2 regions of the Clostridium sp. Marseille-Q5894 genome follow, and region 1 is predicted to be linked to the other one. Evidence: a T-box and tRNA genes for the amino acid it is inferred to sense, from the RefSeq annotation. Region 1 holds a T-box; the other holds one or more tRNA genes.
The links. The T-box of region 1 lies ahead of ileS (isoleucine--tRNA ligase). A T-box ahead of a tRNA ligase gene usually reads a tRNA of that ligase, here a tRNA-Ile.
Positions count from the first base shown of each region.

Region 2: it encodes a tRNA-Ile, which carries the amino acid that the T-box ahead of ileS (isoleucine--tRNA ligase) is inferred to sense. The anticodon was not compared.

Region 1 covers NZ_CAMPPT010000001.1:375,711-384,883, reverse strand. The annotation lists gene OC535_RS01805 (EamA family transporter) at 1-220, opposite strand, end outside; gene OC535_RS01800 (transcriptional regulator) at 540-833, shown strand; gene OC535_RS01795 (ISL3 family transposase) at 944-2,134, opposite strand; gene ileS (isoleucine--tRNA ligase) at 2,294-5,023, opposite strand; T-box leader at 5,058-5,261, opposite strand; gene OC535_RS01785 (DivIVA domain-containing protein) at 5,258-5,683, opposite strand; gene OC535_RS01780 (YlmH family RNA-binding protein) at 5,696-6,454, opposite strand; gene OC535_RS01775 (cell division protein SepF) at 6,483-6,917, opposite strand; gene OC535_RS01770 (YlmC/YmxH family sporulation protein) at 7,086-7,325, opposite strand; gene OC535_RS01765 (SigB/SigF/SigG family RNA polymerase sigma factor) at 7,349-8,125, opposite strand; gene sigE (RNA polymerase sporulation sigma factor SigE) at 8,174-8,866, opposite strand; gene OC535_RS01755 (sigma-E processing peptidase SpoIIGA) at 8,869-9,173, opposite strand, start outside.
Region 2 covers NZ_CAMPPT010000001.1:254,833-264,005, forward strand. The annotation lists gene OC535_RS01135 (aldehyde dehydrogenase family protein) at 49-1,416, shown strand; gene OC535_RS01140 (N-acetylmuramoyl-L-alanine amidase family protein) at 1,521-2,240, shown strand; gene OC535_RS01145 (putative ABC transporter permease) at 2,512-2,991, opposite strand; gene OC535_RS01150 (IS256 family transposase) at 3,276-4,517, opposite strand; gene OC535_RS01155 (IS30 family transposase) at 4,602-5,714, opposite strand; tRNA gene OC535_RS01160 (tRNA-Ile) at 5,966-6,042, shown strand; tRNA gene OC535_RS01165 (tRNA-Ile) at 6,065-6,141, shown strand; tRNA gene OC535_RS01170 (tRNA-Ala) at 6,161-6,236, shown strand; gene OC535_RS01175 (putative ABC transporter permease) at 6,295-7,050, shown strand; gene OC535_RS01180 (MATE family efflux transporter) at 7,050-8,411, shown strand; gene OC535_RS01185 (PTS sugar transporter subunit IIC) at 8,413-9,173, shown strand, end outside.

The sequences.
Region 1 (9,173 bases):
ATGTACCAGTAATCATTCCTCCTTTTAGATCTTTTAATTTCGTATCTTTAATATATTTATAAAACATGATACTCATGATTACTGTAGCTAGTGAAAACCTAATAAAAAGTAACACATTAGGTGTTAAAAAATCCACGGCACTTTTCATCACAATAAAAGAGCTGCCCCAAATCATTGCTGCTAATACTAATAACAATGAACCTTTAACCTTATTACTCACAATCACCCCTCCAATATACTTGTACATTTTAACATTTTCGACATCTTTCAACAATATCTATTTTAAATTAATTATTATTTCTAATTTTGATAACTTACATTCCATTTTTAAAATTCAATTCGTTATCGTCTTATCTTTATTTAAACCATTTGGAATCATCAATAATTTATGTTTAATATTTCATTAAACAAAAACAATAAATATAGATATAATCAGCATTTTTTTAATTTTAGGTATTTTCAATTGCAAACAGCTCTAAAATATGTAATAATAATTATAAATTAAATAATTATTTTATATTAAGGAGATTGGTAAACATATGATTAATAGTATTGTAGAAGCTTCTAAGGTATTCGATTCAACTATTAGAATTCAAATTTTAGCTAGTCTTTCTACTTCCAGCTTAACTTACAATCAATTAAAAAAAGTTTGTAAATGTGCTGATGGAGCAATGACTAATCACACTAGCAAACTTGAACAAGCTGGTTACATAACCGTGAAAAAAGAATTCGTTAATAGACGTCCACAAACTACTTATAGTATTACTGAATTAGGTAAACAAGAACTTATAGATTTTGTAGACATCTTAAATAAAGAAATCAGGGAGAAATAATTTTAAATAAAAAGAATTGATAAAAACTATTTTATCGATTTTTTATTTTAAGTCAAAAAGACAATGATTAGCATTGAAGGTTCTTACTCGCTTATGGGTAAATGAACTTATTAGACAGCACAAGAAATTGTGCTGTTTTTGTGTTCTAAAATATCAATTAGCTTAAAATCTTTATTATTCATTAAAAATGGTATGTAACATTTCCTAAAAAGATTGACTATTTTACTTCTTCCATATAAAATACGTTTGATGAGTTTGAATTTGTTGTTGTTTCCTTCAACAAATCCCGAACTATATGGATAAGATATTGCGTTCTTGATCGGGGCAATATCTTTTTCTATACCTTCTATAAATCCTTTTAATACTGATTCTCTATAATTATCAATAAACTTATCTAGCTGATCAGTATCTGCCTCCTTGATCGTGCTGTAAAACGAATCATATATTTTTTCTAGTTCCTTTGAATTTGGATCGATTTTTAATGCCGGAACCTTTTGAGGTTCCTCTTCCAGTACCTTTCCATCTTTTATGAATACTGTTTCCGGTATTTCCGTTTTAAAAATATCTTTTATTCTGTCAATTAAATTTTGAAGAAGATGAAATCTGTCTGCAATCTGGATACATTCAGGTAAAACTTCACTGATTGCAGAAGCGTATGCACTTGCTCTGTCACGTGTGGCAATCTTTATTTTTTGATGATTTTTTAGCCATTCAACAACTGTTTCCTTATCTCTTCCATCTAAAAGCGCAATAAGATGATGATCTTCCATATCATATATGGCAGTTGCATAAGCCTTTCCTTTTCTCATCGCCACATCATCTATTCCAATAGACTCGACATCAGGGTCATCTTCAATAATGATCTTATCAGTCAGGCGTTTGATAGAGTCATTGCTTACATTGACCCCAAGAAGTTTCAGTACTTTACTGGCACCTTCATTGCTTAAAAAGAGAGAAACTGCAAGGATAAGACAGTTAAGCTCATATGTTCTTCTTTGAGAGGGAGAAACAAAAGGAAGATTCTGCATAATAACCTTTCTATTGCATTTGTCATTAGTACAGTCATATTTATAAGCAATCACATCAATAAAAGTTGTTTTATTTCTAACAGGATAAGCCTGAATCATTCTATGATAGGTATTATGTAAAGAACTTGTAGGAGAACCACATACAGGACATACATCATCATGAGAAGTCGCTTTCACATATATTATGATTTTATTATCTGATTCTTTCCAGTCATAGACAATGAAGTCATTACCAAAGATTTTTTCATTCAAACTGATTTCATTATATTTCATATGTATCACCATCCATACATATATTGTATCAAAATGCCCAAAAATAAGAAATATAAACTAAAGAAAAACAGCACAATTTCTTGTGCTGTCTAATAAGTTCATTTACCCATAAGCGAGTAAGAACCGCATTGAATCATTGCCTTTTTATTTATAATAATTTTAACCATTAATTACATCATGACAACGATGACATAATTCGCCTTCCATTTCATCTTCTTCAAAATGATTCCAACAGCGTGGACATTGATGTCCATCGAATTTTTCTACCTTAATATAAGCACTGTCATATTCTTCTAAAGATGAATCATCTACTAATTCAACTTTAGCAACAATAAATAACTGTTTTAAATCATTTAACATTGAAGCCATATCTTTAAATTCATCTTTTAATGAAATAGTTACTTTAGCTTCCATATTTGATTTAATTACTTTTTCATTACGTAATCCTTCTAACGCTTTTAAAACATCTTTACGTAATAATAAGAAACGATCAAAATATTCTTTCAATTCATTACTATTTTCAATTACTACTTTTTCTACATTTGGTTCTAAGAAAACAGATTCAGCTTTTTGATCATCACAATGGAAATGATCATGTAATTCTTCAGCAGTAAATACTAACACTGGTGAAATCAATTTCATCATAGTTTTAGCATGATAATATAAAACTGTTTGTACTTGTCTTCTACGTAAACTATCTGCTTTTTCAATATAAAGAATATCTTTGGTAAAATCCATATAGAAAGAACTTAATAAATTAGTAAAGTAATTTAAGATCTGTTGGTTAGCATCAGCAAAATCATAATTATCATAAGCTTGATGATATCCATCAATTAAATTATTCAATTCTACTAACATATATTTATCAACATCAGTTAATTTTTCAACCGGAACTAAATCAGCCTGTTTAAAATCATTTAAGTTTCCAAGCACAAAACGCATAGTATTTCTGATCTTACGATAGTTTTCAGAAATCTGTTTCATGATTTCATCACTAATACGTACATCCTGCTGATAAGCTACTGATGTTGCCCATAATCTTACGATATCCGCACCATACTGATTAACCAATTTAATTGGATCAACTGTATTACCTAAAGACTTAGACATTTTATTTCCTTTACCATCTAAAACAAATCCATGTGATAAAACTGTTTTATATGGTGCACAGCCATGAGCTGCAGTACCAACGATCAATGATGAATTGAACCAGCCACGATATTGGTCACTTCCTTCAAAATATAGATCTACAGGATATGGGTATCCTCTTTCTAACATACATCCGGTATGACTTGATCCAGAATCAAACCAAACGTCCATAATATCTTTTTCTTTTTTAAAGATACCATTTGGTGAATGTTCATTCGTATATCCTTCTGGTAATAAATCTTTTTCATCACGTTCAAACCAAACATTTGAACCATATTTTCTAAATAAATCAGAAATATGTTTAAATACTTTTTCTTCCATGATTGGTGTACCATCTTCACAATAAATAATTGGAATTGGTACTCCCCAAGATCTTTGACGAGAAATACACCAGTCACCACGTTCTTTGATCATATTATAAATACGAATATGACCCCATTCATTTAGCCAGTTAACTTTATCGATTTCATTTAATAATTTATCTCTAATTTTATCTAATGAGCAGAACCATTGATCAGTTGCTCTAAAGATAATTGGTTTTTTAGTACGCCAGTCATGAGGATAACTGTGAGTAATAAATTCAAGTTTTAATAAAACTCCTAATTCATCAAGTTTTAAAGTTACTGTTTTATTAGCATCATCAACATATTGACCTTCTAACCACTCACCACAATCAGCCATCATGCAGCCATGTTCATCAACATTACAATAAGCTGGCAATCCATATTTTTGACCAACAAAGAAGTCATCAGCCCCAAATCCTGGTGCTGTATGAACACATCCAGTACCAGCTTCAGCAGTAACATGATCACCTAAAATAACTAAAGATTCACGATCATATAAAGGATGTTTACAAGTGATCATTTCTAATTCTTTTCCTTTAAAATGATCAATTACTTGATATTCTGTAATTTCAAATTTTTCCATCAAAGAATCAACCAATTCCTCTAGAACGATCAATTTACCCTTATTTGTTTCAACTAAAGCATAGTTATACACTTCATTTAAACAGATTGCAAGATTGGCAGGAATTGTCCAAGGAGTAGTTGTCCAAATAACAAAATATGTATCATTGTCTAAAATTCCTTTACCATCTTTAACTTGGAATTTTACGAAGATAGTTGGGCTTTTGATATCATGGTATTCAATTTCAGCTTCAGCTAATGCTGATTCACTTGATGGTGACCAGTATACCGGCTTCAACCCTTTAAAAATCAAACCATCCATTGCCATTTTAGCAAATACATCAATTTGATTAGCTTCAAACTCTGGTGTTAAAGTTAAATATGGATGTTTATAATCAGCAAATGTTCCCATTCTGATCAATTGTTCTTTTTGTTTATTAACCTGTTCATGAGCATACTCATCGCATTTTTTTCTAAATGCAGCTGTAGACATTTCTTTACGATTAACACCTAATTTTTGAATAGCATTTTCAATAGGCAAACCATGAGTATCCCAACCAGGAATATATGGTGTATAACGCCCTTCCATGTTATTGTAACGACAGATTACATCTTTGATGACTTTGTTTAACATATGTCCCATATGCATATTTCCATTAGCATATGGTGGCCCATCATGGAAAACAAAAGCATCTTTACCTTCATTTTGTTTAATAACCTTTTCATACATGTTTGCTTCTTGCCAGCGACTTACATACCCAGGTTCTTTTTTAGGAAGATTCCCACGCATTTCAAAGTCTGTTTTTGGCATTAATAATGTGTCTTTGTAATTCATTTTTTCTCCTCCATAAAATTAAAAAACGCCCTTAAAAAAGGACGAATATTTCGCGGTACCACCTTAATTCGTATTTTTCAATACGCACTTTAAAATCTTAACGCGATCAACGGCGACCTCTACTTGAGTTCAAGGCGCTACTCCAGAGTGATTCATTATAATAATAGTTACTGATTTACACCAGCCATCAGCTCTCTATAAACATCTTATTATAAACAGTCTCCTTCATTGTATTTACTCATCTTCTTCATTGATAAGATTAAAGACTTCCGAATTATCGATCGTATCTAAGATGTCCTGTGACATCTTTTGAACTGATGAACGGAATTTAATTGCCTGATCTTTAAAATCATTCATTTCACCTGAAAGTGAACGTACATAATCTAATGATTCTTTCAAAATCATATTGGCATTACGTTTGGCTTTATCAATTAAAGCACTAGCTTCTTTCAAAGCTAAACGAGCTATCTCTTCATTTGTCTTTTCAGTAATGTTGACACGATGCTGCAATAAAGAGTTTTGCTCTTTGGCATGTTCAAGTTCATTCGTTAAAGTGGCTACCTGCCTTTTTAACTTATTGATTTGATCTTCATAATCGATCATCAAATTATCAACTGTCTGCATGTCATAGCCTCTAAACTGCTTTTTTATTTCTTTCATCGTCTCACTCCCTTACTTATAAAAATACCCTTCTACAACATAATTATCCTGTCTTGTTTTTCTTTTAGTATCGATAAACTTAACACGACCATAACGTCGAAGCGATATCACATCACTATTATTACACAAATAACTTATTTCTTCAACTTCTTTGTGATTAACTTTTACAAAACCTGATCGAATATAGCTCACTGCTTTGTTGCGCGGCAGACCATAAAAGCTGCTAACTACCTTATCAAGACGAAACGAAGAAATAATAAAAGTTTTACTCGTATACTGATGAACGATCTCAATTTCTTCATCAGATAAAGATAATTTTACCTTACTTTTTTTAATCATCGTAAGATTATCTTTGACATAATCATAAATTTTTAAATCCATCGCAACATAAAAATCATCATTATATTCGTAAATATCCCCAAACAACTCTCTTTTAATCCCTAAAGACATTAAAGCTCCTAAAATATCACGATGACCTAATTTACCAAAAGGCTTCGCATATGTAATTTTAGCCAGCGCTATTTCAAAATCTGCTTTTTCAATTTGATAAAATGCTGGTGCGATGATCAATCTCTTAGTCTCACTATTGATCAAACCACCATCTTCTAAGACGATTAGATCATCTGATTTACCAATAATACTATAAACAATTGACTGATGATACGGGTTTAAAAACTTTGTTAAAACAATTCTCTGTCGATTTAAAGCTTGATCTTTAAATTCTAGAATCTTTTTAACAAAAACTTCTTCACCTTTGAAATGTTCAAGCATAATTAAAAAGTATTAGTTAAACTAATACTTATAATTCTTCTGAGTCCTCTTCATCTAAATCAATTGTTCCAGAAACACCAATATTTTTAGGTGTACATAAGAATATTCTAGGCCCGATCCGTTGAATATCTCCTTCAATTGCAAAGATTACCCCGCTTAAGAAATCTACAACACGTTTAGACTGCTCTTTTTGTAAACGATGTAGATTTATTACCGCAGCTTTTTTCTGTTTCAAATAATTAGCAATATCTTGTGTTTCCGCAAAAGCTCTAGGTTCAAATAAAATTAATTGACTATCTTTATTAGCATTTAATGCTTTAATGGCATCACTAGTTTTTGAAAATTTAGCTTGTTCAAACAAACTGGTTTTAGGCTCAGTATCGATTTCTACTTCATCATATTCTTCAACTTCATCACCGTCTTCATCAAAGAACCATTTTTTTACTTTTTGTCCGTATCCCATGAAGTGATCCTCCTTATTTCATTACCAGCCCATTATAGCACAAAAAAACGTATCATAAAAGCATAATTAACGCCTCTATTCTAAAAAAACTTAAATTCACATTATCTTTAAACACAAAATCCAAAAAGACAACATAATTTTAAATAAAATTACATTGCCTTCAAACATTTATGGTTCAAGCGAAACTAAAATAACATCACCACCAATACTTACAACACAATCAAAAGGAATAACAATACATGGCGCTTCTTTAAAAAAACAAAACAATTTAAAAAAACTGTATTTTTCTACAACTATTGCCTGGATACTTCTGGTACACCAGTCAATTTCAATATCACTAATAAAACCAACTTTACAGCCATCAACTACATTGACTACATCTTTAGATTGCAGTTTTACAAATCTCATCAAATCACCATTAAAATATATGCTTATTTTAGGTAATTATGTAGATTGTTTAACGCCTTTTTTTCAATTCTTGATACTTGTGCTTGTGAAATAAATAATTCTTTAGCTATTTCGCTTTGTGACAGCCCTTCAAAATATCGCTGTTTTATTACCTGATGTTCTTTTTGATCAAGTAATTTCAACGCATCATACAAATCAATCTTTTCATTAGTTCTTGATACAACCGTTTTATCATCACTTAGAGAATCAATCATCTTTAAATTATTACCATCATCATTTTTCACTTCTTCTTGTAATGAAGCTACACTATTAGTTGATAATAGAGCTTCAATGACGGCATTTTGTTCAACTTCCAATTCATCAGACAATTCTTTAATTGTCGGTTCACGTTTTAATTTAACCAAATACTGATCTTTTACTTTTAGTATTTTATAAGCCAGGTCCCGAATTGATCGTGATATTTTAATTTGGTGATTATCACGTAAATAACGCTTCATTTCACCAATAATCAATGGGACTGCATACGTTGAAAACTTTAAACCATAACTAGTATCAAAGTTTTCAATAGCTTTAATTAAGCCAATCATCCCAACTTGGAACAAGTCATCGCTACTATCATTTCTACCATAGAAACGTTTTGTCATAGAAATGACCAACTTGGTATTATCATTAACTAATCTCTCTTTAATTTTAGGATCTTTAGTCGCCTGATAACGATCTATTAATATATATGTTTCTTCAGTTGTAAGTTTCTTTTTTGGTTCATGATAACCATTTATAATAACTTGATAATTGTTCATATTTGCCTTCTTTCACCCTTATTTTTAGCAAATATGACAAATTTATACTTATTTTATTTCATTATAATTCAATTTATTTCTTAATTTTTTTATAATTTTCTTTTCCAATCTTGATATATATGATTGTGAAATTCCCATCATTTTAGCCACATCTTTTTGTGTCAGTTCATCATAATTCATCAATCCATATCTAAACATCAAAATCTCTTTTTCACGTTTTGATAAATCTTTAAAAGCTTCGTAGAACATCGTTTTTTGATCGCTTTGTTCCAATTCATTTTTAACAATATCACTATCAGTACCAATAATATCTGATAACAGCAGTTCATTACCATCATAGTCAATATTTAACGGTTCATCTAAAGATATTTCATGTCTTAACTTATTATTCTTTCTTAAAAACATCAAAATTTCATTTTCAATACAACGCGATGCATAAGTCGCTAATTTAATATTTTTATCAGCTTTAAAAGTATTGATTGCTTTCACCAAACCAATCGTACCAATACTGATCAAATCTTCGATTCCACCATTTTGACTAGTATCATATCTTTTAGCAACATAAACTACTAAACGCAAATTATGTTCAATCAACAAATCACGAGCTTCACTATCACCTTTAGACAATCTATCCAAAGCTTCTTTCTCTTCTCCGTTTTTAAGCGGTGGCGGTAAAATATCATGTCTTCCGATATAATAAAGATACTTAGTTTTATTTAATAATTTTAAAATAAATTTTATCACTACAAAACTCCTCCCATTAATGCCTTATTTAATAAACAATCATAATGAATCCCAGTAATAATTCCTGCATAAACATCTTCTAAGACTTGATTATTGATGACTAACTGTTCAACTTTAATTATTTCAATCAAATCACTTCTTAAATCATTCAGTTCTAAAATATCAATCATCTCATACTGTTCTATTATCCCCGTTTTTATCAAAATCAGTGGAAAACCTTCATAATAAACTTCATTTCCACTATCCAAAAAACCATCAAATAAATATTTCTGGCCTTGATAACTTAACTCAATTGGATATAAAT
Region 2 (9,173 bases), 120 kb from region 1:
ATATATTTTTATTTAATAAATTAAATATAAGGAGGTTATGTTGTTTTAATTCAACTATATAAAATGAAAAATATTGAACAAATTGTTAACCAACAGCATGAATATTTTAAAACTTTAAAAACATACGATTTTAGTTTCAGAAATCAACAATTGACATTACTTTATCAAAAGATAAAAGAATATCAAAAAGATATTGAGCAGGCTTTATATCAAGATTTACGGAAAAGCTCTTTTGAAGCTTATTCAACCGAGATCGGTTATGTTTTAAAAAGCATTAGACATATGCAAAAGAATTTAAAAAAGTGGATGAAACCAAACCGAAAAACAGCACCATATTATTTATTTGGTTCATATGATACAGTTACTTATCAACCTTTAGGGATAAGTTTGATTATAGGACCCTTCAATTATCCTTTTCAACTCGTAATTGAACCATTGATTGGTGCGATTGCTGCTGGAAATTGCGCAATCGTTAAGCCCTCAGAAAACGCTCCTGCCACAGCTAAAATAGTAAAAAGAATTATTGACGAAATATTTGTAGATAAATATATTTGTTGTATTTTAGGAGATGCATCAATAACGATTAAGTTAACTCATAGTTTGGTTGATCATATTTTTTTTACAGGGAGTATTGAAGTTGGTAAAAAGATAATGAAAGTAGCTAGTGAACAATTAATACCAGTTACTTTAGAATTAGGAGGAAAGAGTCCTGTTATAATAGAAGATAGTGCTTTATTAAAGGATGCTGTTGAAAAGGTTGCCTGGGGAAAGATTTTGAATGCGGGACAAACTTGTGTTGCTCCTGATTATTTAATAATTAGTGAAAAATTAAAAGATGAGTTTATTCAAATGTGGCAAACTGTAATTGAGAAATTTTTAAGTCAAGATGATTATGCTAGAATAGTTAATGAGCGACATTTTGATCGTTTAGTTAATCTTTTTGATAATGAAAAAATATATACCGGGGGTAATTATGATCGTGATGATCTATGGATCGAACCAACTTTAGTTAGTGGAAATGATAGTAGTTTTATGGATGAAGAAATTTTTGGTCCTATTTTACCAATCATCACATATAAAGATCGTGATGAGATCGTAGAAATTATCGAACGCCATCCGTTTCCTTTGGCGCTATATATTTTTTCTAATGATAAACAATATATTCAATATTTAACAAAACGATTATCATTTGGCGGTGGTTGCATAAATGACTGTATAAGTCATTTAGTATCAGCTAAGGTGCCGTTTGGGGGTGTTCGCTATTCAGGGATGGGACAGTATCATGGTAAAGATAGTTATATTGCTTTTAGTCATAAACAGACGATTCATCATCGTTTTTTGAAAAGAAACTTTATCTCATTATATCCACCGTATTCAAAGTATTTATATAAGTTGGTAGAAAAAGTATTAAAGTAGTGATGGAAGTTTTTAATAATAATATTTTTTGAAATTAAATTGTATTAGTGTTTGGTTTGGGCATTATTTAATGGTTTAAAGCATATATTTAGATAGGTGATTTTGTGAAAAAAACATATCTAATAATTGCAATAACTGTTGTCATATATATATTCACTAAATGTTTTTATTTAAGTAGTCCAGTAGCTGTTAGTAAAGAACTAACGTTAGAAGGGGTATCGGTGGTAATAGATCCAGGACACGGCGGTCTTGATAATGGTGCTAGTGTGGGAAAAATATATGAATCAGAATTGAATTTAAAAATATCATTTGCATTAAAAGAAGAATTGGAAAATCGAGGTGCTAAAGTGTATATGACACGAGAAGATGATCAAGATATGACAAAACGTAATTATAATTATTCTAAGCAGGATGATATGTATTTACGTGTAAAAAAGATTGATTCATATAAGAGTGATTATCTGATAAGTATTCATTTAAACTCAGCACCAACTTCAAGTGCATGGGGATCGCAAGTGTTTTATTATAAAAATAGTGAAAAAGGTAAACGTCTAGCAAGTGAAATTCAAGCGGCAATGGTGGAAGTGACAGGAAGTCCTAAGCGAATATCCGGTGCCAGTTTTAGGGTATTGAGAGCAACCCAAACATTAGGAGTACTGATTGAATGTGGATTTATATCTAATGCTAATGAACGAGGGCAGCTTCAAAGTTCTAAGTATCATCAAAAGCTGGCAGTAAAAATTTGTGATGGTCTAGAAAAATATCGGGAAAAGTATCCTGAAGATACAATTAATGAAGAGGATTATGAAAAAATATTAAATTAATACTTTTTATAAATGATATAGATTTAGATAATATAAAAATAGTTGAGATCATTAAGGGGTTCTTACTCGATAATGGGTAATTAAAAAAGAAAAGATTTCAAAAAATGATCATATTTAATAATTATTTAAGAAATCTCTTTTTTAATGTTTACCCTAAAGTAAGAAAGAACCCATTAAGGAATCTTAACTATTTTTGTTTGATAAAATATATGCAGTTGTAGCATAAAAAAATAATCTTAAAGATACTACATCATATAGTATCTTTAAGAAATTAATGATTATTATATCTATAATTATAGAATTGATACATAATAATTAGTACATATATAAGGGCTATAACGTTAAGAAAGTTATAGTTTAGATGAATTAAAATACTATTAATGAATGGATCGATATAATTGACAAGAATTATTCCTAGAATTCCCCACATCAAACTATAAAACATACAAATTCTACCAGAATAATTATGAGAAATTTTAGAATAGTTCCAGATCTGGATATTTGAATCTTTTGATAAGAAATAATGTGTCAGATATTCTAATGCAGTACAACAAATTAGAGAATAAAAAAATGTGTCGAAATTATTTTGATAATAGGGAACGGTCTTTAAAATCAATAGTGCTCCAAAACCGTATATAGGAATGAAAGGTCCTTTTAATAACCCTGAAAAATATATCTTACGTTCTAAAATAGATACATATATAGATTCCATAATAAAACCTAAAAAAGTGTATATAGCAAATTTTACCATTATTACCTCCTGTAATATAATTATGAAAAAAAATAAAAAATATGCAAAATTGTATTAAAACTTTATGTTGTGATAATAAAGGAGTAAAAAGAGTTTATATTTTTGCCCGAATTGCAAGCAGAGAGTGGAAATAAGATAAAAAAGTTCTAATTTTTATAGAAAATCGTATTTTTAGTTATACCAATTTTAGCCAGTTCGGGAATGTCAAGAAATTTGTGTAAGTAATTTTATTAAATTGTCAAAGAACTATAGAAATGACTTATATCGAGTATATATAGGTCATTTTATTTTTCTAAATATTTTTGGATTCTTGTTGAAAATCTATCATCCATCATTAATTGATTCATAACCATTGCCCAATTTGATACACGCCCACCTGACCATTTTTTCGATAATTCAAGAACTCTTAAATATAACACTTTTAATACCGCTGTCTCATTTGGAAATGCTCCTTTTTTTATGACCTTTCTAAAACTTGAATTGACACTTTCAATTGCATTGGTTGTATACATAACTTTTCTGATGGCTGATCCATAATCAAACAGCTGTTCTACATGATGAATGTTCCTTTCCCATACATCAACTGCTCCCGGATATTGTTTCCACTCATTCTTGAATGTTTCAAATGCGTTTTTGGCCGCCTTTAAACTAGGAGCTCCATAAACTTTTTTCAATGATTGTGTAAATCGCTTATAATCCTTGCTTGGGACATATTTAATAGAATTCCTTATAAGGTGGACAATACATCTTTGTACCACAACATTGGGAAATATTGCTTTCGCACCATCTTCAAGTCCACTAACACCATCCATAGATATAAAGAAAACATCTTCCACACCTCTCGCTTTGATTTCATCAAAAATCTGCATCCATTTATGCTTGCTTTCTGTCTCGTTTAACCATAACCCCAGTATTTCCTTGTTTCCATTGATGTCATAGCCTAAAACAGCATATACAGCATATTCCTTTACCTCATAATCATTTCTTACTGTCACATATAAACAGTCAACAAACAAGAATGCATAACATTGAGATAGTGGTCGGTTTTGCCAGTTTTCCAGTTCAGGAATGATAGCATCGGTTATATCGGAAATCATTTCATGAGAAACCGAAAATCCATAGATATCTTCAATTGTGGTTGATATATCTCTTTGAGACATTCCTTTTGCATACATTGAGATGACTTTATTTTCAATGTCCGAAACATCTCTCGTTCTCTTAGGAATAATTTGCGGTTCAAAAGATGCCTCCCTGTCTCTAGGTATATTAATATCTAATTCTCCTCTTGATGTTTTTATTTTTTTAGGAGAATAACCATTTCTTCTGTTTAATGTCTTTTTTTCTTCTTTACTGTTAGATGCATAACCAAGATGGTTGTTCATTTCTCCCTGAAGCATTGATTCAAATAATGGTCCAAAAATATCTTTTAAAGCTTCATCCATATCCTGTGCTGATTGTGGATTATAAGTATCAATAATTTGTTGAGCCAAAGCTACTGTTTTTGGATCTCTTTTTATTCTTGCCATATTTCATTAACCTCCATATTTTTAATTTTGATAATAAGAAAAGTGTGTAGCAGTAATATAACACATATTACTTACTTACACACTTTATTTTACACTCCCGCCAGTTTCTTTGACAAATAGCTGTTCTGCAGGAAGATAACCAAGTATCTTCCTTTTCTTTTGATTGATTTTTTGATTAATATCTAATGTTTTTTCTTTATCTATTGTATTAATATCAGTTCCTTTCTTTATAAAATATCTTATAAGTCCATTGCAGTTTTCATTTGATGCCCTATCACATGAATGATATGGTCTCCCAAAATAAATCTTTGTACGCTGTTCTTTTGATCCTGGTTTCTTTTCCATATCCTTCCATCTGGCAAATTCATTTCCATTATCGAATGTAATGGATCTGAATATTTTCTTAAAATCGTCACTATAAAATTTATGAAGCTTATTGATCTGCATATAAACTTTTTTAGAAGATTTTGATGTAATAGGAATCATATAATAGAATCTTGTTTTTCTTTCAATCAGGGTCAAATAGGCACCATTTTGTCCATCTCTTGGACCAGTGACAAGATCACCTTCCCAGTGACCAAATTCCTCTCTTGTATCAACGCTTTCAGGTCTTTCCATGATAGAAGTTCCCTTCTGTCTTTTAGGGATATAAGTTTTCCAGTTCTTTTTCGTCTTTCTTCTTAGCATTCTAGGCAGATCAATTGGTTTTATCGAAACTTTTCCTTCGTGTATGTAATTATAGAAAGTCTTAGTAGAAACAGTTACCATATTTTTAATTTTATCTTTTTCATGAAGGCGAAGATAATTGATAGTCTCATCAACAGAGGAAAGTCTATTTGATTTCATTTCATTTTCAACGAGAGTGATAAAATCATGAGCCTTATGAAGTTTAGAATTGTTAGGGGTCTTATGGATCTTAGATCTTTTTTCAAAGGCAGCCAAAGCAGAAAGTTCAGTACGTTCATTAAGATAGGTATCTCTAACAGTGATAGTGGCATCCTTAATGATAGAATAGACATTAGAGACAGAAGTACCAACAGAAACAGCCAAATAATGAATGAATTGAGTTTTACCGATATTACGCTTATGACCAGAATGCAGAGCGTTAAAACGAATAAGTTCATTAACAATAAATTCATAATGAAAAAACTGAAGGTGTTTATTTTTAGATTTTTGTGATATAGTATAAGTGTTCATAGAGAGTCTCCTTTATTAGGTTTTGGTCGACTAAAATAATACGACTTCTATGAACATTTTTCATGTAAAAAATTAAAAATTGAGACTAGAGGGAGTTGGCGGCGAAATGTAATGATTGGCTAGCCAATCATTACATTACCTTAATTCCAGTTTCATTTTACAATACACAGTTTATATTTTTGTCAAAAAATATAATTAAACTATTGACGATTAAAAATATGTGTGTTATTATATCTTGGCAGTCGATTGATGGGCCTGTAGCTCAGTTGGTTAGAGCGCACCCCTGATAAGGGTGAGGTCGATGGTTCAAATCCATTCAGGCCCACCATTAATTAATTGCAATAATATATGGGCCTGTAGCTCAGTTGGTTAGAGCGCACCCCTGATAAGGGTGAGGTCGATGGTTCAAATCCATTCAGGCCCACCATATATATTTATAGTTAATTGGGGCCTTAGCTCAGCTGGGAGAGCACCTGCCTTGCACGCAGGGGGTCAGCGGTTCGATCCCGCTAGGCTCCACCAATTTGAATATTTAGTCTGCTTAGGCAGGCTTTTTAATTATTTTAAGGAGAAAAATATGATGAATCATGTAATAATTTTGATTGTATCTTTTTATATATATAGCTTTATGGGTTGGGTTTGGGAATCTATTATTTTGCCACTGGCAAGAAAAGAAGTGCCTTATAATAGAGGTTTTTTAAATGGCCCATGGATACCGATTTATGGTTTTGGAGCAATGTTAGTAATTATTTTGTTTGATATACATCAAATTAGTTACCCAATTCATGTTTTATTTTTAAGTAGTGGTGTCGTTGCTTGTTTACTGGAATATCTTACTTCATTTGTTATGGAAAAGTTATTTCATCGACGCTGGTGGGATTATAGTCAAAAGGCATTTAATATAAATGGACGAGTTTGTTTAGAGGGATTTCTTTGTTTTGGTTTATTTAGTGTTGTGGCGATAAATTATATTCAGCCTTTTTTTACTAAAGAGTTGTTAAAAGTTAATGAAAATATATTATTTATTATTAGCGGTATTTTAACGATCGGCTTTATCTTTGATACGATCATATCTACGCACATTGCTTTAGATATAGAGAAGAAGCTGGATCTTGTAAAACAGATTTTAGAAGAGCGGGAAGAAAAAATTATTGCTGAATTAGAAAGAGGACATGCTAAAACTTTAGAAAAATTAGAGAAAAAAGGTCTTGAATGGCGAAAACAACAATTGTTATTAAAAACATTATTGAAAAAGGAGAAATTGTTTAAATATCGTCATCGGCGTTTGATTAGAGCGTTCCCACAAATAATAAAAAAGAAGCGAGGTGATGATTAGTGTTGAAAAAATATTTTGGGACAAAACAATTTTATAAAGAAGTAACGACGATTGCACTTCCGATAATGGGACAGCAGTTTATTACTACTTTTGTTAATTTGATTGATAATGTTATGATTGGTAGTGTTGGTAATATTGCGTTAACTTCTGTAACGGTAGCGAATCGTTTCTTTTTGATTATGAATTCGATTTTATTTGGGTTATGTGGTGCTGCAGGAATTTATATTGCTCAATTTTATGGTGCAAAGAAAAAGAATAAATGTCAGGAAGTTTTTAATATAAATATGGTTTTTTCGCTTGGGGCGGCTATATTTTTTTCTTTATTATTATTTGTAGTTCCTAAGTTTGCGATCCAGCTTTTTTCACAAACACCAGTAATTGTTGAAGAAGCCGTTGCTTATCTTAAGATTGCAAAATTTACGTATGTTCCTTTTGGAATCTCTTTTACTTGTATGATGGCGTTAAGAGCAGTTGGAATCAATAAAATTCAATTAAAAGTAGGGACTGTTGCGGTACTTACAAATACATTATTAAATTATTGTTTGATTTTTGGGCATTTTGGATTGCCTAAAATGGGAATTCAAGGGGCAGCTATTGCAACATTGATTGCAAGATTAGTAGAAATGACCATTTATTTAATGGTGTTGATAAAGAAACGACATTTCTTTAAATTTGATTTAAATGGATTATTGCATATTAATACGGATTTGCTTGTTAATATTGTTCATAAAGCTATTCCGTTGACTTTAAATGAAATTTTATTTTCTGTTGGACAAGCAATGGTTTTTAAATCATATATTAGATGTGATGAATATTTAGTTGCTTCTATATCTGTCGTAGATACAGTTTCTAATATTATGTTTATTGCTTTTGGGGGATTATCTTCAGCTGTGTCGATTATGATTGGAAATAAATTAGGTGCTGATCAACTCGATGAAGCTAAGGATAATGCTAGAAAATTATTGTGTTTTTCACTAATGGTTTCTTTGGTAGTTGGAACCTGCTGTTTTTTGGCAGCACCTTTTGTACCGAATTTATATAATGTAGATGTTTCGATAAAGGAAACGATCGTAGCCTTGCTTAGAATAAAGTCGATAATAATTAATGTATATGCTTTTAATGTGTGTATCTTCTTTATATTGAGGGCTGGTGGTGATGCTTTAAGCACAATGATCATGGATAGTGGTTTTTTATGGCTGGTAAATGTATTGGTTTCAACGTTGTTATCAATGTTTACGGAGCTACCATTAGTTACTTTGTATATGATCGTGGAAAGTTTAGATTTTATTAAATTAATAATTGCGATATATTTTTTGAAAAAAGAGCGTTGGGTCAAAAATATTGTAGTAGTAGGAGAGTAGAATGAAAAAAGAAAATTATTTTATTAAAACGCTTAATGGAATGGCATATGGCTTTTTTTGCAGTTTGATAATTGGAACGATTTTAAAACAGTTAGGAAGCTTTACGCAAATTAATGAGCTAACTGCATGGGGGCAAACAGCAACGTATCTGATGGGACCGGCAATTGGTGTAGGAATTGGTTGTGCGGTGGACGCTAAAGGATTAAATCTGATTGCGGCTATTATTGCAGGAAGTATTGGTGCAGGAACTTTTAATGGCAGTGCAGCGACGACAGGTAATCCTATAGCGGCGTATGTTGCGGTAATTGGTGCAATCGAAATAACTCGTTTTGTTCAAGGAAAAACACCGATAGATATTTTACTGGTACCTTTTACTGCGATTATTGTAGCCGGGATAATTACAATTATTGTTGGACCATATTTAACGAAATTGATTTTAGGAATTGGTGATTTGATTAACCAAGGTGTAAATATGCAGCCAATTTTAATGTCAATTGTAGTTGCAGTTTTGATGGGAATGGCTTTAACGGCACCGATTTCTAGTGCGGCAATTGGGGTGATGCTGGGATTAAATGGTTTGGCGGCTGGTGCTGCTTTGGCAGGATGTTGTGCTCAAATGATTGGTTTTGCGATGATGTCAATAGAGGATAATGATATTGGAGAAGTGATTGCAATTGCGATTGGAACGAGTATGCTGCAGTTTAAAAATATTGTTCAAAAACCAATTATTTGGATTCCACCAATTATTGCTAGTATCATTAT